Regions from separate parts of the Nakamurella sp. genome, predicted to be linked through region 1. Evidence: riboswitches for the same ligand, from Rfam matches in the RefSeq annotation. Region 1 holds a riboswitch; each other region holds the start of a gene.
The links. Region 1 has a riboswitch for S-adenosylmethionine ahead of thrC (threonine synthase). Riboswitches for the same ligand answer to the same signal wherever they lie in the genome.
Positions count from the first base shown of each region.

Region 2: linked by a shared signal. The riboswitch ahead of ACOJUF_RS03245 (putative leader peptide) and the one ahead of thrC (threonine synthase) in region 1 are both predicted to bind S-adenosylmethionine.
Region 3: linked by a shared signal. The riboswitch ahead of ACOJUF_RS24495 (amino acid ABC transporter permease) and the one ahead of thrC (threonine synthase) in region 1 are both predicted to bind S-adenosylmethionine.

Region 1 is NZ_JBMDXT010000176.1:2,075-12,447, forward strand. Features, by position in the region: gene ACOJUF_RS08685 (ferrochelatase) at 1-43, opposite strand, end outside; gene hemQ (hydrogen peroxide-dependent heme synthase) at 40-690, opposite strand; gene ACOJUF_RS08695 (protoporphyrinogen/coproporphyrinogen oxidase) at 838-2,250, opposite strand; gene hemE (uroporphyrinogen decarboxylase) at 2,247-3,359, opposite strand; gene ACOJUF_RS08705 (glutamyl-tRNA reductase) at 3,541-4,833, shown strand; gene ACOJUF_RS08710 (SAP domain-containing protein) at 5,298-5,912, shown strand; gene ACOJUF_RS08715 (alpha/beta fold hydrolase) at 6,052-6,876, shown strand; gene thrC (threonine synthase) at 6,916-8,196, opposite strand; SAM riboswitch class I at 8,210-8,371, opposite strand; gene holA (DNA polymerase III subunit delta) at 8,489-9,466, shown strand; gene rpsT (30S ribosomal protein S20) at 9,515-9,775, opposite strand; gene ACOJUF_RS08735 (esterase/lipase family protein) at 9,873-10,373, opposite strand, start outside.
Region 2 is NZ_JBMDXT010000066.1:1,902-12,274, reverse strand. Features, by position in the region: gene ACOJUF_RS03285 (multifunctional oxoglutarate decarboxylase/oxoglutarate dehydrogenase thiamine pyrophosphate-binding subunit/dihydrolipoyllysine-residue succinyltransferase subunit) at 1-1,452, shown strand, start outside; gene ACOJUF_RS03280 (WhiB family transcriptional regulator) at 1,557-1,973, shown strand; gene ACOJUF_RS03275 (FAD-binding protein) at 1,966-3,075, shown strand; gene ACOJUF_RS03270 (PLP-dependent aminotransferase family protein) at 3,677-4,873, shown strand; gene ACOJUF_RS03265 (TraR/DksA family transcriptional regulator) at 4,952-5,305, shown strand; gene ACOJUF_RS03260 (LLM class flavin-dependent oxidoreductase) at 5,324-6,349, opposite strand; gene ACOJUF_RS03255 (NADP-dependent oxidoreductase) at 6,437-7,342, opposite strand; gene ACOJUF_RS03250 (glutamate--cysteine ligase) at 7,523-8,716, shown strand; SAM riboswitch class IV at 8,751-8,861, shown strand; gene ACOJUF_RS03245 (putative leader peptide) at 8,897-9,019, shown strand; gene ACOJUF_RS03240 (ABC transporter substrate-binding protein) at 9,228-10,328, shown strand.
Region 3 is NZ_JBMDXT010000542.1:16,522-26,894, reverse strand. Features, by position in the region: gene ACOJUF_RS24500 (FAD-binding oxidoreductase) at 1-1,058, shown strand, start outside; SAM riboswitch class IV at 1,092-1,206, shown strand; gene ACOJUF_RS24495 (amino acid ABC transporter permease) at 1,452-2,447, shown strand; partial or broken gene ACOJUF_RS24490 (amino acid ABC transporter ATP-binding protein) at 2,444-3,298, shown strand; gene ACOJUF_RS24485 (ABC transporter substrate-binding protein) at 3,363-4,382, shown strand; gene ACOJUF_RS24480 (FAD-dependent oxidoreductase) at 4,437-5,591, shown strand; gene ssuE (NADPH-dependent FMN reductase) at 5,643-6,878, shown strand; gene ACOJUF_RS24470 (FAD/NAD(P)-binding protein) at 6,875-8,839, shown strand; gene ACOJUF_RS24465 (LLM class flavin-dependent oxidoreductase) at 8,829-10,034, shown strand; gene ACOJUF_RS24460 (DUF1684 domain-containing protein) at 10,122-10,373, shown strand, end outside.

The sequences.
Region 1 (10,373 bases):
CCGGCCCGCCGAAGCCGGCGAGCAGGACGGCGTCGTAGGTCATCGCAGGACCTCGACCACCCCGGCCTCGTCCACACGACGGCCGCTGAAGAACGGAACTTCCTCTCGCACATGCATTCTCGCGCCGGAGGCGCGCAGATGCCGCATCAGGTCGACGGTGTCGTGCAGCTCGTCGGCCTCCAGGGCCAGCAGCCACTCGTAGTCGCCGAGCGCGAACGCGGCGACGGTGTTCGAGAGCACCTGGTCGTACGCGCGGCCCATCATGCCGTGCTCGACGAGCATGCCGCGGCGCTCGGCGTCGGGCAGCAGGTACCACTCGTAGGACCGGACGAACGGGTAGACCGTCGCCCAGGCCTTGGCCGGGGCGCCGGCCAGGAACGCCGGGACGTGGCCCTTGTTGAACTCGGCCGGCCGGTGCAGGCCCATCGCCGACCAGAACGGGGACAGGCTCCGGCCGACGCTGGTGCGCCGCAGCGACCGGGCGGCCGCCTGCAGCTGGTCGGCCGTCGGCGCGTACCACCAGACCATCAGGTCGGCGTCGGCGCGCAGGCCCGAGACGTCGTAGAAGCCGCGCATGCGGACCCCGCCGTCGGCCAGTTCACCGACCAGGTCGGTGAGCTCGGCGGTGGCCTTCTCGGCCGGCGCGTCCAGGTCGCCGGCGCGGGCATAGACCGCGTAGGCGGTGTACATGATCTGGTCGTTGATCTCCCGGGCCGACGGCCGGGTGCGGGCCGGCCGCTGGACCGCGGTGTCCGGTTGCTCGTTCGTCACCGTTCCATCCTCTCTCACGCCGCGGCGGGCTCGGCCGGCCGCCGACGTTGAACTGGCCACATCGGCTCAGGCATCGATCATGGTTCGGGTCTGGGCCCGGGCGTCCGCGATGACGGCCCCCAGGCCGGTTCCGGCCACCGCCGCGCCGACCACCGCCAGCCCGGGGGGTCCGGCGGCGGACCGCAGGGCGGTCACCGCCGCGGCGTGCCCGGGCCGGGGGACCGGCAGGGCCGCCGTCCACCGCACGACGTCCGCGTCGACCAGGGCCGCGGCGGCGATCGGCCGGCCGAGCAGATCGGCCGCGTCGGCCAGGGCCAGGCCGGGCAGGTCGGCGTCGGCGGGCAGCCGGTCGTCCGGACCGCGCCCGTAGGACAGCCGCAGCACGTGCCGCCCGGGTCCGGCCGCGGCGGCCAGCCACGGCCACTTCGCGGTGGCGTGGGTCAGCGCCTTGGCCCGCGGCCCGCTGGCCCGCGCCGACACCAGGACGCCGGTGCCGCGCGGCGCGGCGTCGAGGCCGGCGTCGTCGACGACCAGGGTGACCAGCGCGACCGGGCTGACCGGTTCGCCGAAGACGTCGGTGACCAGCGCGGCCGGCCCGATGCGGGCGTCCGGGCCGGCCAGCAGTGGCCCGGCCGCGGGACCGGGCAGGGCCAGTACCAGGCGGTCCGCGGTGATCCCGCCGGCGTCCGTGGCCAGCCGCCAGCCGCCGGCCCGGGTCAGCCCGGTGACCCGCACGCCGGAGCGGATCGTCCCGCCGGCCGCGGTGACCGCGGCGACGAGGGTGGGGACCAGGGTGTGCAGACCGCCGGTCAGGGAGGCCACGGCCGATCCGGGACGCCCGCCGCCGCCGCGCAGCTCGCGGGCGGCCGCGGCCAGTGACCCGGTGCGGCGCAGCGCGGCCGGCAGGCCGGGCGCGACGATCCCCAGGTCGAGGGTGTCCGGGTCGGCCGCGTAGACCCCGCCGGCCACCGGTTCGACCAGGCGCTCGAGCACCCGCCGGCCCATCCGGGCGCGGACCAGCGACCCCAGCGAGTCCGGCGATCCGTTCGGGCCCGGAGCGGGGTCGCGGATCGGCCGGACCCGGTCGAGCAGGGTCCGGGCGGCGCCGGGCCAGCCGACGATGCGCCGGACGTCGGCCGCCCACGGGTGGCCGGGGATGCCCAGGTAGGCCGTCGCCGGCAGCGGTGCGGCCCCGCCCGCGTGCCGGACCCAGGCGCCCACCGGGGCGGGTGCGACCACCCGGTCGGTCAGGCCCAGCTCGTCGATCAGGGCCGCGGTGGCCGGGCGGGCCACGGCGAACGACTCGGCCCCGGCGTCCAGGGTGAGCCCGCCGACGGTGTGGGTGCAGACCACGCCGCCGGGCGTCGGGCCCGCGTCCAGGACCAGCGGCGCCAGCCCGGCCCGGGCGAGGTCGAGGGCGGCGGTCAGGCCGCCGATCCCGCCGCCCACCACGACCACCCGAGGCCCGGGCGGGGTCATGTCCCGGGTTGTGCGTGGATGAACTCGACGAGCTCGGTCAGCACGCCCGGGTCGGTGTCCGGCGGGACGCCGTGACCGAGGTTGAGCACGTGTCCCGGGGCGGCCGCACCGCGCCGGATGACGTCCAGCGTGTGCTCATGCAGCGCCCGCTCGCCGGCGAACAGCAGCGCCGGATCGATGTTGCCCTGCACCGGCACCCCACCGCCCAGCCGGGCGGTGGCGACATCCAGCGGGACCCGGTGGTCGATGCCCAGCACGTCGGCGCCGACGTCCCGCATGGCCGTCAGCAGTTCACCGGTGCCCACGCCGAAATGCACCCGGGGCACGCCGAGATCGGCGACCCCGGCGAAGACCGCCGCGGAGTGCTCGGCGACGAACGCCTGGTAGTCCGGCCGGCTCAGCGCGCCGGCCCACGAGTCGAACACCTGCACGGCGGACGCCCCGGCCAGCACCTGGGCCCGCAGGAACGCCGTCGTCACCCCGGCCGTCCAGGCCGCCAGCGCGTGCCAGACCTGCGGCGCGGCGTGCATCAGGGTCTTGGTCCGCCGGTGGTCCTTGCTCGGCCCGCCCTCGACCAGGTAGGAGGCCAGGGTGAACGGGGCCCCGGCGAAGCCGATCAGCGGGGTGCCGCCCAGTTCGGCGACCACCGCCGCGGCCTCGGCGGCAACCGGGGCCAGGGCGTCGGGATCCAATGGCGGCAACGCCGCGACATCGGCGGCGGTCCGGACGGGGGAGGCGACCACCGGTCCGGTGCCGGCGACGATCTCCACGTCCACCCCGGCCAGCTTCAGCGGCACCACGATGTCGCTGAACAGGATGGCCGCGTCCACCCGGTGCCGGCGGACCGGCTGCAGCGTGATCTCGGCGGCCAGGTCCGGCTGCAGGCACGACTCGAGCATGCCGATGCCGCGGCGCACCTCCCGGTACTCGGGCAGGGAGCGGCCGGCCTGCCGCATGAACCAGACCGGCCGGCGGTCGGGCCGGCGGCCGCGGTAGGCGGCCAGCAGGGGAGCGCCGGCGGTGCGGCCGTCGACGAGCGGGTGCCCGGCCGGCAGGGCGGACGCCGGAGCGGTCGCCGACGGGGTGGTGGGGGGCGGGGAAACAGTCATGTCGCGTCCATGGTGTCATCCCGGCCCGCCCGGCCGGCCGGGCCCGGGGGCGGGGACCGTGGAATCGACCACCACCCGGCCGCCCGGCCGAGGCGAAACCGCAGGTCACCGGCCATCCGGGAAGCCAGGTGAGGCTTGCCTTCGTACCGTCGCCCCCGGTGCGCCGGTAGCATCCGGCATCATGCTCATGGTTCTTGGCGCCAGCCATCACGACCTCGAGCTGACGCAGTTGGACCGGCTCGCCCTGCACCCGACGCTGCTCAGCCGGGCCGTCGGCGATCTGACGAAGCATTCCGACGGGCCGGTCGACGGCGCCGTCGTCATCTCCACCTGCAATCGCCTGGAGATCTACCTCGACGCGTCCCGGTTCCACGACGCGATCGACTCGGTCGCCGGGCAACTGGCCCAGGTGACCGGGATCTCCGCGGACGAGATCAGCGGGATGCTCAAGGTGCGGGTCGGGGCCCCCGCGGTGGCCCACCTGCTGACGGTCGCCTCCGGGCTGGATTCCATGGTGGTCGGCGAGGCCGAGATCGCCGGCCAGATCGCCCGGGCGCTGCGCGAGGCGCAGGCCGCCGGCACGGCATCGCCGGCGATCAACCAGCTCTTCCAGCACGCTGCCCGGGTGGCCAAGCAGGTGGCCACCGAGACCGGTCTGGGCGCCGCCGGCCGGTCGGTCGCCTCGGTCGCGCTGGACATCAGCGGGGTCGACGGCCAGGCCACGCCGGTCGGGTCGGCCCTGATCATCGGCACGGGCGCCTACGCCCGGGTGGTGGCCGCCGAGCTGCGGGCCCGGGGTGTGCAGCGGCTGCTCGTGCATTCGCCCAGCGGCCGGGCCGACGCCTTCGCCGCCCGGCACACCGCCACGCCGGTCGAGCCCGCCGGGCTGGCCGCGGCGATGGCCGGGGTCGACGTGGTCGTCGCCTGCAGCGGGCAGTCCGCCGGGATGCTGGACGTGCCCCTGCTGAGCGCGGCGGTGGCCGGCCGGACCGCCCCGCTGCCGATCATCGACCTGGCCCTGCACCCGCACGTCGCGGCACCGGCCCGGCTGGTGCCCGGGGTCCGGGTGGTCGACCTGCACTCGGTCCAGCGCTCGGTCGACCCGGCCCACCTGGAGGCGGTCGTCGCCGCGCAGGACATCGTGATCGCCGGGGTTGCCGCGTTCGAGGAGCGGATGGCGATCCGCCGGCTCGATCCGGCCGTGGTGGCGCTGCGCCAGCACGTCTCGGGGACGATGCGCAAGGAGCTGGACCGGCTCCGGGCCAAGTACCCGGCCGACGTCGCGGCCGACATGGAACGCGCCCTGCACCGCGTCACGCAGGCCCTGCTGCACACCCCCACGCTGCGCGCGCAGGAGCTCGCCCGCACCGGGGACGGTGCCGGGTACGTGCAGGCGCTGCACACCCTGTTCGGCATCGACATCCACGACTCCGAGACCGCGGCCCATCCGGTGTCCGCCTTGCGCACCAGCTGATCCACCGTCCGGGCGCCGAAAATCGGTGCACGGGAAACGAAACTGCTTTTCCTGTCGGGGCAGTCACACGCCGGCGGCCGGGTCTTGTAGGCCAACCGGGGGTCCCGCGGTGTGACGGGGATCGCCTCCGGCGGTGTGCGCCAGGGCCCGGCGGCCCGCCGGCGCGGCCGCGCAACCGGCCGCCGCACCCGGTGTGACCTGGGCCGACGGGAATCCCGGACGCCCGGGCCCGGGTGCGCGGCACACCGGCCGGCGGGGCGCCACACCCCCAGGGGTGGGTCCCGGTTAGCTGAGAAATGGCTAACGTAGCTAACGGGGGATGGCGGGCCGCCGCCGGTTGCGTGGTGAGGCATCACCGATCGCGACCGCCGGTTGACGACCTGCCGGGCGGCCGTGCCCGTCCCCCAAGCGCCTGCCGACGATCGGTCGCGGGTTCCGAGAAAAACTGTATGACAAGGAGTGTCATGACCGTCACCACCACAACCGAGAACTACACCGCCGGTGCCGCGCAGGCCCGTGAGGCCACCGAGCAGGCGGCCGAATCGTGGAAGCGGGGCGTCCGCGTCCTCACCGACCAGGCCGGCCTCGTGACCCGCCTGCCCCGGGTCGAGTTCACCGAGCCCGTCACCCGGTACTTCGAGTTCCTGCAGCAGGTCGTCGACACCAACCGCGAGCTGATGACCCGCTGGGCCGAGATCGTCGATTCGCTCTCCGGCACCGTCCGCGACCAGGCGGAGAAGGTCGGCGGCGTGGTCGCCGACCAGGTCGACGCGGTCGTCGATTCCGCGGCCGATCTGGCCACCGAGCAGGCCCGTCAGGCGCAGGAGCTGGCCGACGAGCAGGCCGAGCAGGCGGAGGAAGTTGCCAAGGAGCAGGAGCGCGCGGCCAAGCGGGCCGAGCGCGCCGCCGCCAAGCAGGCGCGCGAGCAGGCCCGGGAGCCGTACGAGGGCCTGACCAAGGCCGAGCTGTCGGACCAGCTGGCCGAGCGCGGCCTGGCCAAGAGCGGCACCGTCGAGGAGCTCATCGAGCGCCTGGTGAACGCCGACACCGAGGGCGACAGCCAGGACGACGACAAGTAGTCGACCCGGCCGAGCCACCGCTCGACCTGACGCAGTGACGCCGGTCCGGTTCCGCCGGACCGGCGTCGCCGTTTGCCCACCCGGCGTCCCTCGGGCGAGAGTCCGCGCCGATCAGCTGTTCTCACACCCTGGAGTCCTCATGAGCGCACCGGCCATCGACCGCACCGTCACCGACGGTCCCCTGTTCGTCCACCGGACCGGGGCGGGCGAGCCGCTGGTGCTGCTGCACGGGCTCGGCGAATCCCACGTCGGCTGGCGGCCGGTGCTCGACCGGCTGGCCGCCCGCTACGAGGTCGTCGCGGTCGACCTGCCGGGATTCGGGCAGTCGCCGGCCCTGCCGGCCGGTGTCGCACCGAGTGCCGACCACCTGGCGGTCGCCGTCACCGAGACGCTCGACCGGCTGGGCATCGACCGTTTCCACGTCGCCGGCTACTCGATGGGCGCGCGGATCGCGCTCCAGCTGGCCGGGTCCGACCGGGTCCGGTCGGTGGTGGCGATCGCCCCGGACGGTCTGGGCACTCCGGTGGAGCGGGTGCAGGGCTACCTCGCCCTGGCCGTCGGGCGTCAGGTGGCCATGACCCTGGCCCCGTACGCCGAGCCGCTGAGCCGGACGGCCGCCGGGCGGACGGTCTTCTTCGCGGGCAACCGCAGCCTGCCCTGGCAGCTCACCGAGGCCGACGCCTACCGGCTGCTGACCGGTTACGCCGCCGCCCCGGCCTACGACGCGGCCAACTGGTCGGCCATGTTCGACCTGCCGACGCACCTGCACACGATCACCGCGCCCACCCTGCTGCTGCAGGGCACGGCCGACCCGCTGATGCCGCAGCAGATCAGCCGCTACCTGGCGCTGGTGCCGGGAGCCCGGTTGCGCTGGCTGACCGGCCTGAATCACGTCCCGATCTCGGACGATCCCGACCGGGTCGCCCGGTACATGCTGGACTTCCTGGGCCGGGTGCCCGCCTGACGGGGCCGTGGTGGCCGCGCGGGATCGACCGGCGGCCTCCTACCGCGGCTGGGTCAGCCCGGCCGCCTCGAACGCGCTCATGGTCGGCTTGATGGTGGCCGTCGGGCCGACCTCGCCGGCGATCGCGTCCAGCGTCTTGAGCCCGTCGCCGGTGTTGAACACGACGGTCTCGGCGTCCGGATCGAGCTGCCCGGTGGCCAGCAGCTTGCGCAGGGTGGCGATGGTGACGCCCCCGGCGGTCTCGCCGAAGATGCCCTCGGTCCGGGCCAGCAGCTTGATGCCTTCGATGACCTCGTCGTCGCTGACGTCCTCGACCGCGCCGCCGGTGCGCCGCGTGACGTCGAGCACGTACGGCCCGTCCGCGGGGTTGCCGATGGCCAGCGACTTGGCGATGGTGTCCGGCCGCACCGGCTTGACCACGTCCCACCCGTTCTTGAACGCCTCGGCGACGGGGGAGCAGCCGGTCGCCTGCGCGCCGAACACCTTGTACGGCGTGGCGTCGACCAGCCCCAGCTCGCCCAGCTCGGTGAACCCCTTGTCGATCTTGACCAGTTGGGCGCCGGAGGCGATCGGCACCACGACCTGGTCCGGCAGCCGCCAGCCGAGCTGCTCGGCGACCTCGAACGCCAGCGTCTTGGATCCCTCGGCGTAGTACGGGCGGACGTTGACGTTGACGAACGCCCAATCCTCCTGCTCGGCGGCGATCTCCCCGGCCAGCCGGTTGATGTCGTCGTAGGTGCCGTCGACGGCGACCAGGGTGCCGCCGGAGGCGGCGGTGGTCAGGATCTTCTGCTGCTCCAGGTTCGACGGGATCATCACCACCGAGCGGATGCCGGCCCGGGCCGCGGCCGCGGCGACGGCGTTGGCCAGGTTCCCGGTGCTCGGGCAGGCCAGGACGGTGAAGCCGAGCTGGCGGGCGGCGGCCAACGCCACCGCGACGACCCGGTCCTTGAACGAGTGGGTCGGGTTGCCCGAGTCGTCCTTGACCCAGAGCCGCCGCATGCCCAGCTCCTTGGCCAGGTTGTCGGCGCGGACCAGCTTGGTCTGGCCCGGGTTGATGTTCGGGGTGCCCGCGATGTCCCCGGGCACCGGCAGCAGCGGCGCGTAGCGCCAGATGTTCTGCGGGCCGGCCTCGATCCGCCGCGTGAGATCCTCGCCCCGGGAGGTGAACTCGTAGGCGACCTCGAGCGGACCGAAGCACTCGGTACACGCGTAGTAGGGGCCGAGCTCGATGCGATTGCCGCACTCGCGACAGGACAGCGCGACGGCGGGGCCCAGATCCACGGAGGTGGAGGCGGGCGCGGACAGCACAGACGTCATGACGAGGCCTTTCTGCTCATCTTCCCCGCCGGAGCGGGACGGAAGTGGCACCTGCTGTCGACCGGCCTCGAGAACCGCGCCGCCGCGCGGACGCGGGGGTGGTCACGAGAGAAATCATCGACAGTGGTTGCCGGGGCTTCGTCGGGCCGTATCCCTCTGCCCCTCTGGATGAGGTGTATTCGGTTGTCCGAGCATCGTAACGCATCGCACCCCGCGGTCCGATGGTCCGGCGACCGCCGGGGCCCGGCCTGGGGAACCCACGGGGACGGCACTGTCGCACCCGGCTGGCACGATGGCGGGCATGGCCGACACGGTGGATCTCGCCCCGCTCACCCTGGTGACGGGCGACGAGGCACTGCTGGTCGACCGGGCGATCGCCCGGGCCGTGGCGACCGCCCGCCGGATCGACCCGGGGGTGGAGCGGCGGGACGGCACGGGGGCCGGGCTGACCGTCGGGGAGTTCTCCGACCTGGTGGCGCCGAGCCTGTTCGCCGAGCCGCGGGTGGTGGTGATCCGCGGCGCCCACGAGGCGTCGAAGGAGTTGGCCGCCGAGCTGGCCGCGTACGTCAAGGATCCGGTCGACGGGGTCTGGCTGGTGCTGCACCATCCGGGCGGCGCGCGCAACAAAGCGATCGCCGACACCCTGACCAAGGCCGGCGCCGACGTGGTCACCTGCTCCCGGATCACCAAGCTCAACGAGCGGATCGACTTCGTCCGCGCCGAGATCCGGCGGGCCGGCGGTCGCACCAACCCGACGGCGGTGACGGCGCTGGTCGAGGCGATCGGGTCGGACCTGCGGGAGCTGGCGTCGGCGGCCGATCAGTTGGTCGCCGATACCGGCGGCACGGTCGACGAGAAGGCGGTGCGGCGCTACCACACCGGACGGGCCGAGGTCAGCGGCTTCACCGTGTCCGACGCCACGATGTCCGGCGACCTGCCCGGAGCGCTGGAGTCACTGCGCTGGGCCCTCGGGGTCGGGGTCGCGCCCGTGCTCGTCGCCGACGCGCTGGCCGACGGGGTGCGGACGGTGTCCCGGGTGTCGTCGGTGCGCGGCGGCAACTCCTACGCGATGGCCTCGGAGCTGGGCATGCCGCCCTGGAAGATCGACCGGGCGCGGGGGATGGCCCGGGGGTGGACCCCGGACGGGCTGGCGGCCGGCATGGCCATCGTGGCCGATCTCAATGCCGCGGTGAAGGGGGTGGCCGCCGACGCCGAGTACGCCCTGGAGAAGGCGGTGTTGGACCTGGTCCGGGCCCGGCGCGGGAAATGACGAAACAGCCGGTGACCGAAGGCAGTCACCGGCTGATCGGTCGAGCGGTCAGATCTTGTTGACCAGCACGGTCAGGGCCGACTTGCGGTTCGCGGCCTGGTTGGCGTGGATGACGCCCTTGGAGACGGCCTTGTCCAGGCTGCGGCACGCGGCCTTCAGCTCGACCTCGGCCACGGCCTTGTCGCCGGCCTCGGCGGCGGTCCGCACCTTGCGCACGCTCGTCTTGAGCGAGGACTTCACCGACTTGTTGCGCTGCCGAGCGAGCTCGTTGGTGCGGTTGCGCTTGATCTGGGACTTGATGTTGGCCACGCCGGAATGCCTTCGTTTCGTCGTTGGAGTTCGTGGCGCCGTCGGGCACACACGGCCGTCCACGTTACCAGCCGGACCGAACGAGGAACAAATACGCCTACCCGGCGCAGGGGAAGGCCGACGGTTCGGGCCGGCCCCCGGCGGCCAGCGCCGCGCCGACCCAGGCGATCAACCGCGGGTCCCCGGGCAGCGCGACGTGGTCGAGCCGCACCTGCGGGCACCGGTCCTGGACCACCAGCGACGTCACCCGGTCCGCCGGACCGGCCGGCGACTGCGCGGCCACCGGCGTCACCACGGTGTCGTCCCGGCTGGAGATCGTCGCGTAGCGCACCGACCCGTCCAGGTCGCCGCCGGCATCGAGTTCGGTGAGCAGCGCGGATCCGGCGATCTGGTCGGCACAGGCCGGGCAGAGGGCGCCGGGCACCCCGTCCAACAGCGGGGAGGTGGTGCCGTGGAAGGTCGGCGCGATCAGCACCGCGGTGCCCACCCGATCGGCCAGGCCGTCCTGCCGCAGGGCCGTGCGCAGCACCAGGCCGCCCTGGGAGTAGGCGACGACGTCGACCCGGTCGGCGCCGGTCGCGGCGAGCACGCCCTCGAC
Region 2 (10,373 bases), on a different contig from region 1:
ATCTGCTACCGGCGGCGCGGCCACAACGAGGGTGACGACCCGTCGATGACCAACCCGCTCATGTACCAGGTCATCGACGGCAAACGCTCGGTGCGGCGGTTGTACACCGAGGCCCTGATCGGGCGGGGAGACCTGTCCGTCGCCGAGGCCGAGGACAGCATGCGGGACTACCAGGCCCAGTTGGACCGGACGTTCCGGGAGGTCCGCGAACTGGAACGGGCGGTCCCCCACCCCTCGCCGTCCGTGGCGGCCGACCAGCCGGTCCCCCACCACGTCGACACTACGGTCGACGCGGCGGTGTTGCGCCGGGTGGCCGATGCCGCCCTGGACCTGCCGGCCGGATTCGTCCTCCACCCGCGCGTGAAGTCCGTGCTGGAACGCCGGGTCACGATGGCCCGCGACGGCGACATCGACTGGGCCTTCGCCGAATTGGCCGCACTGGGATCCCTGGCGATGGGCGGCCGGCTGGTCCGTTTCGCCGGCCAGGACACCCGCCGGGGAACCTTCGTGCAACGGCACGCGGTGGTGGTCGACCACGCCACCGGGGCCGAATACCAGCCCCTGCAACACCTGACGCCGGACCAGGCCCGGGTGCTCATCTACGACTCGGCGCTGACCGAGTACGCGGCGTTGGGCTTCGAGTACGGCTACTCGGTGGCCGACCCGGACGCCCTGGTGCTCTGGGAGGCGCAGTTCGGCGACTTCGTCAACGGGGCCCAGTCGATCATCGACGAGTACCTGTCCTCCGGCGAGGCGAAGTGGGGCCAGCGGTCGGGGGTCGTGCTGTTGCTCCCCCACGGACACGAGGGACAGGGACCCGACCACACCTCGGGCCGCATCGAGCGGTTCCTGCAGCTGTGCGCCGAGGACTCGATGACCGTCGCCGTGCCGTCCACCCCGGCCAATTACTTCCACCTGCTGCGCCACCACACCCTGGACGGGGTTCACCGCCCGCTGATCGTGTTCACCCCGAAGTCGATGCTGCGCAACAAGGCCGCGGTGTCCCCGGTCGCCGACTTCACCGGCGGGGGGTTCCGGCCGGTCATCGCCGACGACGACGTCGACCCGACCGCGGTCACCACACTGCTGGTGACCAGCGGCAAGTTCTTCTACGAACTGGCCGCCCACCGAGCCGCCACCGGCATCACCGACACCGCGATCGTGCGGCTGGAGCAGCTCTATCCCGTCCCGCACCGGGAGCTCGACGAGGTGCTGCAGCGCTACCCCGCAGTCACCGAGATCCGCTGGGTTCAGGAGGAGCCGGCCAACCAGGGAGCCTGGAGCTTCCTGGCACTCGTGCTGCCCGACCTGATTCCCCGGTTGTCCGGGCTGCACCGGATCTCCCGGCGGCCGATGGCCGCCCCGTCGGCCGGGTCCGCACAGGTCCACCGGGTCGAGCAGACCGCCGTCGTGACCGCCGCTTTCGCCCGGCAGCCGACCGGGAGAGCCTGAGCCCGGGGGGACGACGCCGGCCGCCAGCCTCCGTCGCCGGCCGGCGTCGCTCGACTCCCGTACCCATCGTCACCGCATCCGACCGGAAAGAACAGGTCCCACCCGTGGACGAAGCGCCGACCCTCCCACCGCCGCTGCTGGCGAACTGGACCTGGCAGGTCGAGGCCGCCTGCCGCGGCGGGGACCCGGCCGTCTTCTTCTCCCCGGCCGACGACCGGACGACGACCCGGGCCGACCGGATCGAACGGGCCAAGGCGATCTGCGCCCGCTGCCCGGTGACGGCCGCCTGCCTCGAACACGCGCTGCGCACCCGGGAGCCGTACGGGGTATGGGGCGGGCGGTCCGAGACCGAGCGGGCGGAACTGCTCGGACTGGCCTCGTTGCGCTATCCGGCCCGGCGGGCCCGGCCCCGCCGGCAGTCGGCCGCGAGCCGGCGCGAGGCGTGGCGCGCGGCGGCCGGTCGAGCCGTCTCCGTCGCGGTGGCCGCCCCGGTGGATCGTGGGTCGGGTCCCGATGCCTGAGGTCGTCGTCGTCGGCGGCGGCAACGCCGGGTTCACCGCCGCCAGTACGGCCGCCCACCGGCCGCCAGGTGCTGCTGCTGGAAAAGTCGGACGCGGCCACGGCGGGCGGCAACAGCTACTACACCGCGGGGGCCACGCGCATCGCCCACGGCGGCCTGGCCGATCTGGTCGACCTGGTCGAGGCCGACCCCCGGCACGCCGTCAGCGTGGTTCCGCCCTACTCTCCCGAGGAGTAAGCGGCCGACCTGGCCAGGGTCACCGGGGACGCAACGACCCCGCCCTGACCGCGGTGCTCGTCGGCGAGGCCGGCCCGACCCTGCGCTGGCTCCACGCGCAGGGGATGCGGTACCGGCTGCTGTACGAGCGGCAGGCGTACCGGCGACCCGACGGGAGCCACGTCTTCTGGGGCGGGCTGCACGTGGGCAACGTGGGCGGCGGCCAGGGTCTGATGGCCGACCATCTGGCCATCGCCGACCGGCTGGGCGTGCGCGTGCGGTACGACTCCGCGGTGACCGAACTGCTCCACCAGGACGGCCGGGTGACCGGCGTCGTCGCTCACCTCCCGGACAGTGAGCACCGCGAGATCCCCGCCGAGTCGGTCATTCTGGCCGCCGGTGGATTCGAGGCCGACCCGGATCGGCGGGAGCGGCATCTCGGGCCGGGCCTCCAACCGGGTTCGATCGCCTACCAGATCTTCGACGCCAAGCTGCGACCGATGCTGCGGACCGAGGAATACGACATGCCGGGCGTCTCGGTCGTCGTCGCCGACACCATCGGCGACCTGGCCGTCCGCATCGGGGTCGACCCGACCCGCTTGACCGCGACGGTCGACGACTTCAACCGGTCGATCGACCGGTCCGTCCCGCTGGACCCGACCGTCAAGGACGGCCGGGCCGCCCACGTCGTCCCACCCAAGAGCAACTGGGCTGCACCACTGGAAACCGGTCCCTTCTATGCCTTCCCGGTGACCTGCGGGATCACGTTCACCTTCGGCGGTCTACGGGCCGACACCGACGGGCGGGTGCTTCGAAAGGACGGAAGCGCCATTCCCGGTCTCTACGTGGCCGGTGAGATGCTGGGCGGGCTGTTCAGCGGTAACTAACCCGGTGGTAGCGGGCTCGCCGCCGGAGCCGTCTTCGGCCACCGCGCCGGCCGGCTGGCCTGACCGGAGCCGCCACCCCTGATCCGGAACGGATCCCGCGCAGGGCGCCGGCCGGTTGTGCCGACCGTCACGGCCGATCGACCACTCGTTGACACCCGGGAGACCGGCTGGCTAGATTCGGGGCGTCGGCGACGAGCGAGGTGTCAAGGCCTCGTTAGCTGTCCGACCACCCTCACGTCGTGTCGTGGGTGCCCCCCATGATCACCCGGCCGCCGTGCGATCGTCTCGCGGCCATCAGGCCGATCAACCGTTCCCGGAACCGGAGACCCCAGTGCCCGTCACCCCTCTCGGCGAGAGCTTCCGGGCGGTCCGGCGGCGGCACGTCGACCTGGCGCTGGTCGCCAGTTCCGGCTGTCGACCCGGCCACTGATTCGGCCCGACCCGTCAGGTCGGTCGTCCCGCCCGCCGACGGGCCCAGGATGCATCCTCGGGTCCACCCTGGGCGTGCCGCGGTTCAACCCACTCATCCGCACCCAGCCGCTCGACCGCGCCGCCATCCACCACCCGGCGTGGTCGACCCCGGAATAGACCCGGAGCCAGCATGACCATCGCCGTGACCGCCGTCCCCCCGATCAGCTCGTTCGCCCAGTCCCTCTCGGATCCCGCGGGGTTCGGTGACCAGAGCCTCATCACTCCCCGCCCGGGCGCCATCCGGTTGCTCGGCGGGATCCCCGCGCCGGAGGCCCTGCCGCTGCCCGACTTCGCGCGCGTCTCCGCGGAGCTCTGGACCGACCGGGCCGCCGCGACGGCCGCCCTGCAGTACTCCTCGTCGACGGGACTGTCCGGACTGCGAGAGTGGATCGCCCGCCGGGAGGGCGTCGAACCCGCCCGGATCGTCGTCACCAACGGCGGCCTGCACGGCCTCTCCCTGGCGGTGCTGACGGTGGTCGAGCGGGGATCCGCGGTGGCGGTGGACGATCCGATCTTCCCGCTGTTCCTGCGGGTCCTGGAACTGGCCGACGGTTCGGTCCGGCCGATTCCCGTCGACGGCGACGGCCTGGACGTCGCGGCGCTGGCCGACCGGCTCGCCGGCGGCGAGCGGATCAGCGCGCTGTACACGGTGCCCGACTTCCACAATCCGTCCCAGGGCACCCTGACCGCGCGGCGACGGGGGGCCCTGGCCGACCTGGCCGAGCAGTACGGGTTCTGGCTGTTGATCGACAACCCCTACCGGGACCTGCGATTCGCCGGTCAGGATCAGGGGCTGGCCACCTTCCACGGATCCGACCGGACGATCGTGGTCAACACCTTCACCAAGACGCTCGGCCCGGGGTGGCGCGTGGGCTGGCTGGTGCTGCCCGAGCCGTTGGTCACTCCCATCGTCCGGCTGCGCAACCGTCTGGACGGTCATACCTCCACGGTCACGCAGGCGCTGCTCGAGCACCTGCTGCTCGCCGACCCGGCCTGGTTCGACACGGTGCTCGCGCCGGCCCGACGCCTCTACCGGGAGCGGTCGCTCGCGCTGGCCGACGCCCTGGCGGCCGAGGCCCCTGGCGCCTTCCGGATCACCCGGCCCGAGGGCGGGCTCTTCCTCTGGCCGCGGCTGACCGACGATCGGGTCGACGCCGCCGCCCTCGCCGCCCGCGCCGCCGATGCCGGGGTGCTCTATCAGCAGGGTGCATTCTTCGCGTCCGGCCCCGACACTTGGGAGTCGTCCCGCCATCTGCGCCTCGCCTACGGGGATCGGACGCCGGACGAGCTGCGGGAAGCGGCTCGGCGCCTGGCGTCCGCCTTCTGACGGGCCACCGACCGGGGTAGGGTCGGTCCCCGGAGAACGACTGGCCCGCGAGCGACCGGACGGGGGTGGGCCGCCCCGGTGACCGATGACGATTCCGACCCGCGCCGGGCCCTCGAGCAGCTGCGCGCGCAGTTGGTCGACGAGCTCGATGCGCGTCACCGGGCGTTGCTGGCGATCCGGCAGCTGCGGGCCGACCGGTCGGATGATGACGAACACGACCCCGAGGGTTCGCCGCTGTCCGCCGAGTGGTTCCGCGTCGACGGCATGCACCGGGCCGCCCGGCAGCGCGTCCGCGACGTCGACCGGGCACTGGCCGATCTCGATGCCGGGCGCTACGGGATCTGCGAACGGTGCGGCGGCGCCATCGCCGCCGAGCGACTGGCGGTGCTGCCCACCGCCACCCGCTGCGTGTCGTGCGCCGGTCGACGGTGATCGGACCGGCCGCCGGGGTCAGCCGGCGGGACGCCACCCGAGCGCCGGGCCGAGCCGGGTGGCCATGTCGGTGAGGATCTGCACGTAGTCGCCGTGGGCGAAGGAGAACGGCAGCGCGAAGGCAACCTCGTCGACCTCGCGGAACCCCGCGTGCGCGTACAGCTCCTCAGCGATCCGCTCGCTGCTCCCGACGAGGTCGCGCGCGAACAGCATGCCGCGCGACCCCTGGGGCCCGGCCGTGCGCGGCGTGCGGGCCTGCACGTAGGCGTGGTAGCGGTCGCGTTGCTCGACGGTCGCGGAGTCGGTCGGGATCACCACCAGTCCCTGGGACACGCGGGCCGCGGATCCGGCCGGATGGGCGGCCCGGAACGCCCGGATTTGCTCGCGCTGGATCTCGGCGAAGTCGGTGGGGCCGCCGGGCTCGCCGAAGACGACGCTGCTCGAGAGCAGGTTCATCGCATGCGCCCCCGCCCACCGGGCGGATCGCAGACTGCCGGCGCCGTACCACATCCGGTCCCGGAGACCGGGCGAGTGCGGCTGGACGCGGTCGGAGAACTCCTCGAAGCCCTCGCGCCCGGCGAAGTCCGAGGCCGGGCGTCCCTCGAGGAAGGCCAGGAGGCGCTCGACCCGGGTGTAGGTGAAATCCTCCACCTCGGCGGTGTCCGGGTAGAGCGCGGACTTGAGGTGCTCGTACTGCATCGGCACTCCCACGCTCACGCCCGGGTTGATCCGCCCACCGGAGAGCAGATCGACGGTGGCCAGATCCTCGGCCAGCCGCAACGGGTTCTCCCAGCCGAGCGGGGTCACCGCCGTCCCCAGCTCGATGCGATCGGTGCGCTGCCCGGCGGCCGCCATCACAGCGACCGGCGAGGAGATGCCGTACTGCAGATGCCGGTGCCGCAGCCAGGCGCTGTCCAGGCCCAGCCGCTCGCCGAGCTCGATGATCTCCAGGGTGGCCCGGTGACCGGCGGCCGGATCGGCCGGGTCGAACAGTCCGATGGTCAGAAACCCCAGCCGCCGCAGCGGTTTCCCAGGGATGGGCACGTGCACTCCTTCCACCGGGACGGCGGCCGGCGCACCGCCGGCCGTCCCGGGACGAACCGAGTCCGCGCGACCGGTGGCGGCGGGTGGTCATCCCTCCGGAATCAGCACCAGCTTCCCACGGACGTGCCCGCCCTCGCTGATCCGGTGGGCCTCCGTCGCCCGCGCGAAGGGGAAGGTCTGCACCTTGATCACCAGCTTGCCCTCGGCCAGCAGGCCGCCAATCGTCTCCAGCGCCTCCAGGGCACGGGGCGATCGACCGGCCGTGACCTGAACCCCCGCCTCGCCGGCGCCGAAGTTGGCGATGGTCACCACCTGCGACGCGGCGGGCACCAGCCCGACCAGGACGGCAGGCGCGGTCTTGCCGGCGATGTCGACCACCGCATCGACCCCGTCGGGGGCGATCTCACGCACCCGCTCGGCCAGCCCGTCGCCGTACCGCAGCGGGGTTGCCCCGATCTCCCGAAGGTAGTCCTGGTTGTCCGCCCCGGCCGTCGCGATCACCCGGGCGCCGCGCGCCAGCGCCACCTGCACCACGACCGCGCCCACGCCGCCGGCTCCGCCGTCCACCAGGACCGACGTGCCCGGCCCCACCCCGACCAGATCGAGCGCCCGGATGGCGGTCTCCCCGGCCACGCCCGCGGCCGCCGCGACGGCCCAGTCGACCGACGCCGGCTTGGCCGCCCACACCTCCAGGACGGCTTGATCGGCGGCCGTGCCGGAGCCGAGCCCGAACACGTCGTCGCCGACGGCCACATCGGTGACTCCCTCGCCGATCTCGTCGACGACCCCGGCCGCGTCGAACCCGACGGTGCCCATGCCGTCCAGCGGCTTGCCCTGGGCCATGAAGCCGGCCCGCACCTTCCAGTCCAACGGGTTCACGCTCGAGGCGCGCACCGCCACCCGGACCTGCCCGGGGCCGGGGTGGACCTCCGGCACCTCCTCGAGGCGCAGCACCTCCGGGCCACCGAACTCGTGGAACACCACTGCGGACATGTCCGATCTCCTCTCCCGGCGGGAACGGACCACGCCCCCGGCTTCCGGCGGCGCCCGATTCCCCTGGCGTGCACCACCGCAACCGCGCCGGAGGACGGCATATTCCCGGGCCCGTCCCACCGTTGCGGGTTGGTGCCGCCGCCCCCCGGAACCGACCCGACCCGCTGCTTTAATGACCCGATGAGCACGATCGACTTCGCGCGATCCGAGCGTTCCCGGCTCGGCTTGGAATGGGAGATCGCGTGCGTCGACCGGCGGTCCGGGGAACTGTCGCCCGCCGCTCCCGACCTGCTGGGCCGCCTCGGGCCGCCGACCGCGTTCCCGCACGTCACCGGCGAGTTGCTGACGAACACGGTCGAGATCGTCAGTGCCCCGCACCACAAGGCGGCCAACGCCGTGACGGACCTGACCCGGATGGTGGAACGGGTCCATCGGCTGGCCGAGCCGATGGGCGTGCAGTTGATGTCGTCAGGCACCCATCCGTTCAGCCAGTGGTTCCAGCAGCAGGTCACCCCGGGCAACGACCGCTACGCCACGCTGATCGACAGGACGCGCTGGTGGGGCCGGCAGATGATGATTTGGGGCGTGCATGTCCACGTCGCGGTGGACGACCGGGACAAAGTGCTGCCGATCATCGACGGCCTGCTCACCTACCTGCCGCACTTCCAGGCCCTCAGCGCCTCCAGCCCGTTCTGGGCCGGCGAGACGACCGGTTACGCCTCGAACCGGGCCCTGATGTTCCAGCAGTTGCCGACGGCCGGTCTGCCGCCCCAGCTGTCGAACTGGTCGGAGTACCAAGCGCTCGTCGACGACCTGACCCGCACCGGGGTGATCGACGTCCTGAGCGAGTTGCGCTGGGACATCAGGCCGTCGCCACGTTGGGGCACCATCGAGGTCCGCACTTTCGACGGAATCTCGACGGCGAACGAGATCGGTGCCGTCGCCGCCCTCACCCAGTGCCTGGTCGAGCACTTCTCCCGGGAACTCGATGCGGGGAGGCGCATCCCGGCTCTGCAACCGTGGTTCGTGCGCGAGAACAAGTGGCGGACGGCACGGTACGGGATGGACGCCATCATCATCCGGAATCCCGCCGGGGACGAGGAGCTGGTCACCGACGACCTTCGGGCCCTGGTGCCGGCCCTTGAGCCGATCGCCTCGGACCTCGGCTGCACGTCCGAGTTGATGGACGTGCTGGAGATCGTGGAGCACGGCGCCAGCTACCAGCGCCAACTGCAGGTGGCCCAGGCCGCCGGCGGCAGCCTGAAAGCCGTGGTCTCATCGCTGGTCCGGGAACTTCTGGAGGGACGTCCGGACCGCTCACGGCCGGCCCCTGCCGCGGGTGTGACGCCCGACCGATCCGCCCAGGCGGATTGACCGGGATCGACCACGTCGCCTACATTGATTGAGAGGTCATGAGTTCCAGCGACAAGCTCCGGCTCGCTGGGCAGCAACCCTCCCACCGCGGTGGGGTGCTCCGGATGAGGACCTGGCGGAACCGTTGGTTTCGCAAGCGCGGGCTCGACACCGAGCCCCTGACCGAAGAGGGGTCGTGACGTGCCGAATCGCCTGAGCCGCGCCGAGCGGCGCCCGGTCGCGACCGAGTCGGCCGCGGCCTGGATCCGCCGCCGCCACGTCGACCTCCAGCGCGTGTCCAGCGCGCTCTGTTGTTCCGCCTGACCGTCGGCGAACGACCGTCCTGACGGCGCCGGACCCTGCCCGGGTCCGCCGTCGAGCGCCGGAGCCATCGCCGGCTCCCGTTCTGCACTCCACCGGATGGGCCGCCCCGTTCCTGCGACGGGGCGGCGCCGCCGGCCTCCCCCCAACCCGCGCCGCCGCGCAATCCTCCCGACCGGGCACCGCCCGGGCACCAGAAAGGCACCACCCGATGACCAGACGCCCGCTGTTGCGGCGCCTCGCCACCGTCACGGCCACCGCCACCGCGATCGGCGCCGTCCTGACGCTCCTGGCCGCCTGCTCGAGCTCGTCGGGCAGCGCGCCGGCCGGCTCGTCGACCCCGGAATCGGCGTCCAGCGGCTCGGTCTCGCCGGCCGCAGCCGGCACCGACCTGTCCGGGGTGACCCTGCGCATCGGCGAAACCGGTTGGAAGCAGCAACAACTGCTCCTGGAGAAGGCGGGCCTGGCCGACACCCCCTACGGCACGGACTTCAGCCTGTTCCAGGGCGGGAACCTCCAGCTGGAGGCGCTGGGCGCCGGGGCGATCGACCTGGCCAGCGCGAGCGAGATCCCGCCGATCTTCGCCGCGCAGTCCGGCGGGCCCGGCTCCCTGGCGATCATCGCGGTTCGGGAGGGGAACACCCTGACCCAGGAGATCGTGGCCCCCGAGGGCAGCGACATCAAGGACGCGGCCGGCCTCAAGGGCAAGAAGGTCGCCTACGTGCAGAACACCACCGCGCACTACTTCCTGCTCAAGGCCCTGGAGTCGGCCGGACTGACCTGGTCGGACATCGAGGCCGTTCCGCTGTCGACCAGCGACGGGCTGGCCGCGCTGCTGTCCGGCCAGGTCGACGCGCTGGCCTCGTACGGCAACGCGATCATCTCGGCCCACGCCAAGGGCGCGACCACCGTCGTGGACGCGCGGGACATCCTGTCGGGCAACTTCGTCTACGTCTCCACGCCGGCGACGGCGCAGGACCCGGCCAAGCACGCCGCCATCGCCGACTACTTCTCGCGGCTGCAGCGCGCCTTCAACTGGGCCCGGGCCAATCCGGACGCCTGGGCGGCGGTGATCGCCGAGCAGACCAAGCAGCCGGTGGAGCAGGCCCGGGCCACCTTCACCGAGGGCGAGGCGCAGCGGCCGAGCAAGTTCGTGCCGACGTCGGACGCGGCGATCGCCTCGCAGCAGGACATCCTGGACACGTTCGTCAAGGCCGGGATCCTGACCACGACCTTCCAGATCGGCGACTTCTGGTCCTCCTCCTTCGATCCCGAGCTCAGCGCGATCGAGGGCGAGTATGTCAACGGCTGATCTGTCGGCCCCGGTCCCCGCTGTATCGACCGCATCGACCGCATC
Region 3 (10,373 bases), on a different contig from region 1:
GGGCCGCGGCCCGGCAGGGGCTGCTCTACGCCCCCGACCCGGCCAGTCATGAGATCGCCACGGTGGGCGGGACGATCGCGACGAATGCGGGCGGTCTGCGCTGCGTGAAGTACGGCGTCACCCGGGATTCGGTTCTCGGGCTGACCGTCGCCCTGGCCGACGGCTCGATCCTGCGGACCGGACGCCGGACACTCAAGGGCGTCGTCGGCTACGACCTGACCGGGCTGTTCGTCGGGTCCGAAGGAACCCTGGGCGTCGTGGTCGAGGCGACCGTCCGGCTGCTCCCCCGGCCGGCGCGGACCCGGACCGCCATCGCCTTCTTCGACTCGGCATCGGCGGCAGCGGCCGCCGTCACCCCGATCGCCCGGGCCGGGGCCCGGCCCAGCGCGTTGGAGTTGCTCGACCACGGCGCCCTGCGCGCCATTGACGAGGCCCAGGGCACCGACCTGGCCGGCCGCGGCCGCGCGCTCCTGCTGGCACAGACCGACGGGTTCGGCGCCGATACCGAGATCGACGTCGTCGCCGATGCCCTCACGCGGGCCGGGGGCGTCGTCGAGCTGCCGGACGAGGCGGCCGCGCAGCGCTGGTTCTGGCTGCGCCGGCACGGCCGGGGCTTCGGTACCGACCAATGGTTGATCGGCGAGGACGTGGCCGTGCCCCGCTCGGCCGTCCCGGCCGCGATCGAGGCGATCGAGGCGATCGCGCGCCGGCACGGGCTGGACAGCGCCGTGGTCGCACACGTCGGCGATGGCAACCTGCACCCGGTTCTCAGCGCGCCCCGATCACCGGCGGACGAGCGGCCGCCGGCCCGCCTGCTGGACGCCGCCGACGAACTGGTCAGGGCCGCCCTGGCGCTGGGCGGAACCATCAGCGGTGAACACGGTGTCGGCATCACGAAGCGGCCCTGGCTGCGGTCGGAGCTGGACGGGTCCAGTATCGAGCTGCAACGCCGCCTCAAGCAGGTGTTGGACCCGACCGGCATTCTCAACCCGCACACCTGGCTCGGCCCCGCCGACGAAACCGCCTCGTCCGGCACACATCACAGCAGAGCCGTTTGACGCGAACACATTCCGTCCGTAGGCTGCAATGAAGGTCATGAGTTCCAGCATCAAGCCCCGGCTTGCTGGGCGGCAACCCTCCCACCGCGGTGGGGTGCTCCGGGTGACGACACGGCAGCAGACCCATTGTCTGCGGCAAGCGCGGGTTCCCCGAACCCGAGACCACCGGGTGAGGAAGACATGACGGCACGCAGTGCGGATCGACGGGACCTGTCCCGGCGGCGGCACGTCGATCACGGGTGGCTGGCCAGCGGTCTCTGTCGCCGCTGACGCCCAGCCGGGCAGCACTCGACGGTAGCGGCTTCGCCGCGCCGTGGCTCGCGCGACCCTCGACTCGTTTCGACGTCGGGCGTCCCGTGTCCCCCGCCGGATCCACCTTTCCGAGGAACCCCCGTGACGACCCTTCCCGTCCATGCCCGACCGGCCGCCCCCGCGGCGGATCCGGTCGACATCGCCGCCCGGCGCATTGATCCGTCCACGCTGACGGTGGTCCGCGCCCGCCATCCCTGGCGCTGGCTGTCGGCCGCCGCCGCCCTGATCGTGGTCGCGCAGTTCGTCAACGGGCTGGCCACGAACTCCGGGTGGGACTGGGCGACCTTCGCCAAGTACTTCACCGCGCCGGTCGTCCTGCAGGCGATGTGGCTGACCATCCAGCTCACGATCTACGGGACGGTGCTGGGCTTCGCCCTCGGTGTCGCCATCGCCGCCGCCCGGCTGTCGAAGAACCCGGTGCTGCAGACGATCGCCTGGACCTACGTCTGGGCGTTCCGATCGATCCCGCTCATCGTGCAGCTGCTGTTCTGGTTCAACATCGCCTACCTCTACGACACGCTGTCGATCGGCGTGCCGTTCGGCCCCGCCCTGGCCACGTTCGACGTAAACTCCACCATCAGCGGAATGACCGCGGCGGTCATCGGACTGGGCCTGCACCAGGCCGCCTACTCGGCCGAGATCGTCCGGGCGGGAATTCTTTCCGTCGATCACGGCCAGGTGGAGGCAGCCGCCGCCCTCGGTATCCCCCGGCGCCGGCAGTTCTTCCGGATCGTGCTGCCCCAGGCGATGCGCGGCATCCTGCCCAACGCGGCGAACGAGGTCATCAGCCTGTTCAAGGGAACCTCGATCGTCTCGACCATGGCGATCGCCGAGCTCTTCTACCAGGTCCAGGTCATCTACGGCCGCAACGGGCGAGTCGTCCCACTGCTCATGGTGGCCACCGTCTGGTACATCCTGATGACGACGGCCCTGTCGATCGTCCAGTACTACGTCGAACGGCACTACGCCAAGGGCGCCGTCCGGACGATGCCCCTGACGCCCCTGCAGAAGGCCCGCGCCCACCTGGCCGACTGGTCCGCCCGGGCCCGGCGCCAGTCCGCGGAGCACACCCGATGAGCACGAGGTTGATCCAGGCACCGGCCACCGCGGCCGCACCGGCCGTCATCGGCGATCCGGAGTACGCCGTCGAGGTGCTGGGCGTGCACAAGTCGTTCGGGGCGCTCGACGTCCTCAACGGGGTGGACCTGCGGGTGCGTCGGGGTGAGGTCGCGGTCGTCCTCGGCCCCTCCGGGTCGGGCAAGTCGACCCTGATGCGCGCCATCAATCACCTGTAAAAGGTCGACAAGTGTGTTATCCTGGTCGATTCCGAGCCGATAGGGTACCGGCTCAAGGGCGACAAACTGCACGAACTGCCCGAACGCGAGATCCTGCGCCAGCGGGCACGGGTCGGTTTCGTCTTCCAGAGCTTCAACCTGTTCGGGCACCTGACGGTCCTGGACAACGTGGTCGAGGCCCCGCTGGCGGCGCTGCGCATCGGCCGGCGACCCCTGCGCCGCGCGGCGCGGCGCCGGCGGGCGGAGATCACCGCGCGGGCCCGCGACCTGCTGGACGCCGTCGGCGTCGCCGACAAGGCCGGTGCCTACCCGCGACAGCTGTCCGGTGGCCAGCAGCAGCGCGTGGCCATCGCGCGCGCGTTGGCCCTCGATCCGGCCGTGATCCTCTTCGACGAACCGACCTCGGCGCTGGACCCGGAACTGGTCGGCGAGGTGCTGGAGGCGATCCGGACGCTGGCCGGCCAGGGTCGCACGCTGATCATCGTCACGCACGAGATCGGTTTCGCCCGCGAGGTCGCCGACACCGTGATCTTCATGGACGGCGGTGTCGTCATCGAGCAGGGCCCGCCGGACCAGGTCCTCGACAACCCCACCCACGACCGCACCCGGGCGTTCCTGTCCAAGGTGCTCTGACTCGACACCCGCCACATCCCGGCCCGGGCGCTCCCGCCCGGCCGACCCCACCGAAAGGACCACCATGTTCACCCGTACCGGACGCCTGCTCGCGCTGACCGGGGCGCTGGTCGCCGCGGCCCTGGCGATCAGCGCCTGCGGCGGATCCTCCAGCGGCGCCGACGGTTCCACGTCGGCCGCGAGCGGCGCCGAGGCCAGCGCGGGGTCGGCCTCACCGGCCGCCGCCCAGGCCGTGCAGTTCAACCTCGACCCCGAGCAGAACCGGATCACCACGGCGAAGGTGGACGCCATCGCGTCGCTGGTGCCGCAGGCGATCCGCGACCGCGGCACCCTGCGGGTCACCGGCTCCGCCGGGACGGCCCCGCCGCTGCGCTTCTACGCCACCGACGACACGACCCTGATCGGATCCGAGGTCGACCTGGCCTCCCTGTTCGCCGACGTCCTGGGACTGCAGGTCGACCTGCAGACGGCCGACTGGGCGCAGAACTTCGTACGGATCGACTCCGGCGAGGCCGACGCGTTCATCTCCAACGTCACGGTGACCGAGGAGCGCAAGGAGAAGTACGACTTCGCCACCTACCGGCAGGACAACCTCGCCCTGGAGACCCGGATCGACGATCCATGGACGGTCGCCAGCCGAAAGGATCTGGCCGGCAAGGTCATCGCGGTCGGGTCGGGCACCAACCAGGAGAAGCTGCTCGTCGATTGGAACGACGCCAACGTGGCGGAGGGTCTGGCGCCCATCGACATCAAGTACTTCCAGAACTCGACGGACTACTACCTGGCCCTGGACTCGGGACGCATCGACGGGTACCTCGGGCCCAACCCCACCGCCCAGTACCACGCCGCCAGCACCGGCCGGACCAAGGTGGTCGCCACGTACTCGGGCGCCGGAGACGCCCTGCAGGGCGAGATCGCGGTGCTGACGGCCAAGGACAACGGTTTGGCCCCGGCATTCCAGGCGGCGATCCAGCACACCATCGAGAACGGTACGTACCAGCAGGTTCTCGACCGCTGGAATCTGGCCAGCGAGGCGGTCGCCGCGTCCGAGCTCAACCCGCCCGGCCTGCCCAAGACCGGCTGACGCGCGCCCACCGACCGCTCACCGAATCCATCACGAGATCCGAGAGGAGGCATCATGTCCCGCAGCACCGCCGTCGAGCCGCACACCGTCGCCGTCATCGGTGGCGGCGCCATCGGCTCGGCCGCCGCCTGGCAACTGGCGGACCGGGGACATCGGGTCGTGCTGTTCGAGCAGTACGCCCCCGGGCACGCCCGGGGTGCCTCCCACGGGAGCTCGCGCATCTTCCGGTACTCCTACCCACTGGCCGACTACGTCGGCCTGGCCGGCCGGGCGGCCCGGCTCTGGCGCCGGCTGGAACGGCTGGACGGGCGACGGTTCTACGCCCGGACCGGGGCCGTCGATCACGGCGAACCCGGTGCGGTGGGTCGCCTGACCCGGATGCTGCGGCAACTCGGGATCGAGCACACGACGCTCACGCCCGACCAGGCCGCAGCCCGGTGGCCCGGGCTGCGCTTCGACGGCATGGTGCTGCATCACCCCGACGCCGGCCGCCTGCACGCCGACCATGCCGTGGCCGCCCTGCACCGTCAGGCGCGGGAGGCCGGGGCCCGGACGTGGTTCCACACCCCGGTGACCGGCCTGCGCCTCGCGCCATCCGGGGTCCGGGTCCTGACGGCCTCCGGGGCGTTCCGCGTCGACCAGGTCGTGGTATCCGCCGGCGCCTGGACCGCGTCCCTGCTGGCCGCGGTACCCGCGATCGCCCGCCGGCTGCCCGACCTGGTCACCACCCAGGAGCAGCCCGTTCACTTCGTTCCGGCGCAGACCCCGGTGGGCTGGCCCAGCTTCCTGCACCATCCGGGCGCCGGACACACCGGTGCCGGGATCTACGGGCTGGCCTCGCCGGACGGCGTCAAGGTCGGTGAGCACGGCACCGGACCCCGCACGGGCCCCGACGACCGCGATTTCCGCGCCGATCCCGCCGGGGTGGCGCGGCTGCGGGACTACGCCTCCCGTTGGATCCCCGGGGTGGATGCGTCGACCGCGCACGCGACCACCTGCCTGTACACCTCTACCCCGGACGGCCACTTCGTGATCGACCGGGCCGGCCCGATCACGGTCGCCGCCGGATTCTCCGGCCACGGCTTCAAGTTCGCTCCCGCCATCGGTGAGCTGGTCGTCGGGCTGGTCGACGGCACGGCCGACCCGCCCTCGCTGTTCCGGCTGCGCAGCGACCGCGCGGCCGCCGCGGCCCATGCCGGGAGCCCGTGAGATGGCCCCGGACACCTGCGCCCACCACGCCCTTCCCCTCACGGAGCAGCCATGTCGACGATCCTGAGCATTTCGGCCAGCCCGCAGCCGGTGTCGAGTACCCACTCACTGGTCACCCACGTCAACCGGCGCCTGGCCGCCGCCGGGCACACCGTCACCACCCTGCCCGTCCGCACGCTGCCGGCCGCGTCGCTGCTGACCGCCGACGTCACCCACCCCGCGCTGATCGACGCCGTCGGCGCCGTCCGTGACGCCGACGCGCTGGTGGTCGCGACCCCGGTCTACCAGTCGTCGTACTCCGGTCTGCTCAAGGTGTTTCTCGACCTGCTCCCCCAGTTCGCCCTGCGGGGCAAGACCGTGCTGCCGCTGGCGACCGGCGGGTCGCCGGCGCACGTGCTGGCGGTCGACTACGCCCTGCGCCCCCTGCTGTCGTCGCTCGGTGCGGCCCACGTGACGCCGGGCTGGTTCGTTCCGTCCGCGCACATCCGGACCTTCCCCGACGGCGGGGTCCTGATCGCGCCGCCGTCGCTGGGCCCGGTCGCCCAGGTGACCGAGGAGTTCCTGGCCACCCTGGCGGGCGCGGCCGGCCGGTCCGGTCCGCTGCCGGCCCGGGTGGACGCGGCCGCCGGTCCGCGGGTGTCCCCGTCGGCCGGCTCGGCCGATCTGCAGGTCCACCGGGTCGATCCCGGCGACGAGCTGCTGCGACCGCTGCTGGCCGACCTGGTCGTCGAGTACGGCACCCGCTACGGCCGGACGTCGCCGAACACCACTCTCACCGAGGTCCCACCGACCGACTTCGTCGCGCCGCACGGTGCTTTCGTCGTCCTGACGGAGGGCGGCCGGCCGGTCGCCGGTGGGGCGATCCGGCGGTACGACGCGACCACCGCCGAGGTCAAGCGGGTCTGGACCGCCCACCGGCACCGCCGGCGCGGGCTGGGCATCCGGGTGATGGCCGAACTCGAGGCGGCGGCGGTCGAGTTGGGCTACCGGCGTATCCATCTCACCACCGGGCCCCGCCAGCCCGAGGCCCGCGACCTCTATCTGCGGACGGGCTACACGCCGCGCTTCGACCTCACCGCGGACCCGGAGTCGATCGGTCCGCTCGCCTTCGGCAAGGAACTCGTGCCCGGCGCCGGACTCGCCGCCTGGACGGCGCCGGACCATCGCCCGGCGGACCCCGAGATCCGGGGAAGCCAGCCCCTGGCGACCGTCGGCGGAGCGGCGGGCTGGGGACCGGACGACCGGCGCCACGTGCATTCCACGGCCGTCAACGGGTCCCGGCGATGACCCGCTCACTGGTCTTCGTGGGCGGCGGGCCCCGCACGGTCGGCCTCGTCGAGCGGATCGCGGCCAACTCCGAACTCCTGCCCGACGGTCCGCTGGAGATCCACGTCGTCGATCCGTATCCGGCCGGCGGCGGCCGGATCTGGCGGAGCGATCAGAGCGACCTGCTGTGGATGAACTCGATGACCAGGGACACCACGGTGTTCACCGACGAGTCGGTCAGCTGCGCCGGACCGATCGTGCCCGGGCCCGCGCTGGACCGGTGGATCGCCGGGCCCGGCCGGGAGGTCCTCGTCGCGCACGGGCTGGCCGCCGAGGCCGACTCTCTCGGACCGAACGACTTCGCCTCCCGGCGGGTGCAGTCGCACTACCTGCGGTGGGCGTTCGACCGGGCGGTCGCGGCGCTGCCGGATCGGGTCCGGGTCGTCGAGCATCGCCGGCAGGCGGTCGGCGTGGTGGATGAGAGCCGTCCCGGCGGCCGGCAGGTCGTGCGGCTCGAGGACGGCACCCGGCTGGTGGCCGACGTGCTCGTGCTGGCCCAGGGTTTCCTGGACCGGGAGCTGACCGACGAGGAGCGAGGCCTCGCCGCCGCCGCGCAGCGGCACGGGCTGAGCTACCTGCCGCCGGGGTACACCGCGGACCTCGACCTGTCCGGATTGCGGCCCGGCGAACCGGTTCTGGTCCGCGGCCTCGGGCTCGCCTTCATCGACCTGATGGTGCTGCTCGGCCAGGGCCGGGGCGGCCGGTTCGACGAGGCGGCGGACGGCCGGCTGATCTACCACCCGAGCGGTCGGGAGCCGGTGCTGCACGTGGGATCCCGGCGGGGGGTGCCGTACCACGCGAAGATCGGCTACGCCGTTCCCGGCTCGGTGCCGGTCCCACCGGTGTATTTCACCGTCGAGGCGGTCCGGGCGAGCACGGGCGACGACGGCCGGCCGGTCGACTTCCGCGGGGTGGTCTGGCCGCTGATCGCCAAGGAACTGGCCGGCGCCCACTACCGGCGCCTGTTCACCGCCCACCCGGACCGGGTGCTGATGTCGTGGGCGGACTTCCGGACCGTGCTGGATGCGGCCCGGGTGACCGGGGACGCGTTCGCGCGGCTGGTGGAGCGGGCGGTCCCCCGCCAGGAGGACCGGTTCGACCTGCCGAGCATCGACCGGCCGCTCTCCGGGCGGTTCTACGGGTCCCATCGCGACCTGACCGATGCCGTCGTCGAGTACGTGGAGGCCGACCTGCGACGCCGCGCGGATCCGGACTTCTCCGCCGACGCCGCCGTCTTCGATGCGCTGCTCACCGTCTACGGGGTGCTGGGCGTTCTGATCAACCGGGGACTCATCGCGCCGGCGGATCGGATCCGATTCGTCGAGGGCGATTTCCACGGGTTCTTTTCGTTTCTGGCCAGCGGGCCGCCACCGCGCCGGCTGGCCGAGTTGCTCGCCCTGCATCGGGCCGGGCTGGTCCGGTTCGCCGGCCCCGAGTTCGAGGTGACCGTGCAGGACGGGCTTTTCGTCGGTCGGTCGCCGGCCGTGCCCGGAACCGTCCGGGCCCGGGCCCTGGTCGACGCCCGGCTCCCCCGGCCCGACGTCCGATCCGCGACGGATCCGGTGATCCGTGCCCTGCTGGACCGCGGCGAGTTGGCCGCCGAGCCGGTACCGGCCGCCTCCAGCCGGGCCCTGGGTGGAGGTCAGCTCCTGGCCGACGACCTCGCCCGCGCCCGCCGCGCCGACCGGTCGGTGCACCCACGACGGTTCCTGCTCGGCCCGTCCGTGTCGGGATCGGCCGGCTCGGCCGGCTTCTCGCGACCGGGATTCAACGGACCGGGGTTCCGGCAGAACGACGCGGTCGCCCGGCAGATCCTGCTCGAGCTGGCCGGTCCCGCCGTTCGCCCGCCCGCCGCCGATCGCCCCCTGTTCTCGCACGCACCCGTCCGCCCCCACCGATTGGAGAGTTCCCATGCCCGTTGAGTTCCTGGGGATTGCCGGCACCAACCCGGCCAGCGAGGTCACGCCGCGCCGGGGCGACATCCTGGACCTGGAGTACACCCGCCGGTTGGCCCGGGCCCACGAGGACAACGGCTGGGACCGGATCCTGTTCGCCTACCACTCGGGCTCGCCCGATCCGGCGCAGGTGGCGGCATACGTCGCCGGGCACACCGACCGGATCAACCTGGTGATCGCGCATCGCCCGAACGTCTCCGCACCGACCTTCTTCGCCAAGACCATCGCGACGCTCGACCACCTCTCCCGTGGGCGGGCCGAGGTGCACTTCATCACCGGGGGATCCACGGCCGACCAGGCCGCCGAGGGCGACCACCTGGACAAGGACACCCGGTACGACCGCACCCGGGAGTACATCCGGATCGTCAAGCAGGCCTGGACATCGCCCGATGCGTTCGACCATCCGGGCACCCACTACGACATCCGCGGGTACCGGCCGGACATCCGGCCGGTCCAGCACCCTCGACCACGGGTGTCCTTCGGCGGCTCCTCCGAGGCGGCCTACCGGGTCGGCGCAGCCGAGGCGGACGTGTACGCGCTCTGGGGCGAGCCGTTGGCCGGCACCCGGCAGCAGATCGCCTCGATCGACGCGGCGGCCGCCGCGGCCGGCCGGCCCCGACCTCGGCTGCAGATCGCGTTCCGGCCGATCATCGCCCCGACCGAGGAGCTGGCGTGGGCGAAGGCCGAACGGATCCTCGGCCGGATCTCCAGCGGGGTGACCGGTCGACCGCCCCACCACCACATCGGTGAGCCGGAGAACGCCGGGTCCAGGCGGCTGCTCGCCGCGACGGCGGACGCCGATCGGCACGACCGCGCGCTGTGGACCGCCCCGACGCGCCTGACCGGCGGGCAGGGAAACTCAACGGCGCTCGTCGGCACCCCGGAGACGGTGGCGGCCGCCCTCCTGGACTACTACGACCTGGGCATCACCCTGCTGTCCGCCCGCGGCTACGACATCTACGACGACGCGATCGATGTCGGCCGTTACGTCATCCCGATCGTCCGCCAGGAGGTCGCCGCCCGCGACGCGGCGGCGGCCCGCGCCGCTCACCCCGGCCCCGCGCCCGCCCCCGGCACCGTGGCCGCCCCCGGCGCCGAGGCCGCCACCGCGGCCGGGACGGAGCGATCCCCCCGGGCGGGCGTCCTGGCCGGCGCGAGCTGAGCCACCACCCATCCGGACCCCGAACCCGACAACCGACAACCGACAACCGCCAACCGACACGATGCCCCGTCGCTCCGAGGATGAATCATGACCGTCACCGACAACCGGCCGCCGGCGGCCGGGCAGCCCGATCTCACCGCGGGTTGGACCCGCTGGCACGACGAGCGGGAGGCCGACCTGCGCACCGAACACGGGTGGCTGTCCATCACCGCCTTCCACTGGCTGACGGAGGCACCGGCCACCCTGCCCGGGCGGCCCGGCCGCTGGCACAGCCGCGACGGCTGGGCCCATCTCGCGGTCGAGCCGGCCGGGCCGGCCGAGCTCGTCATCGGCGAGGGG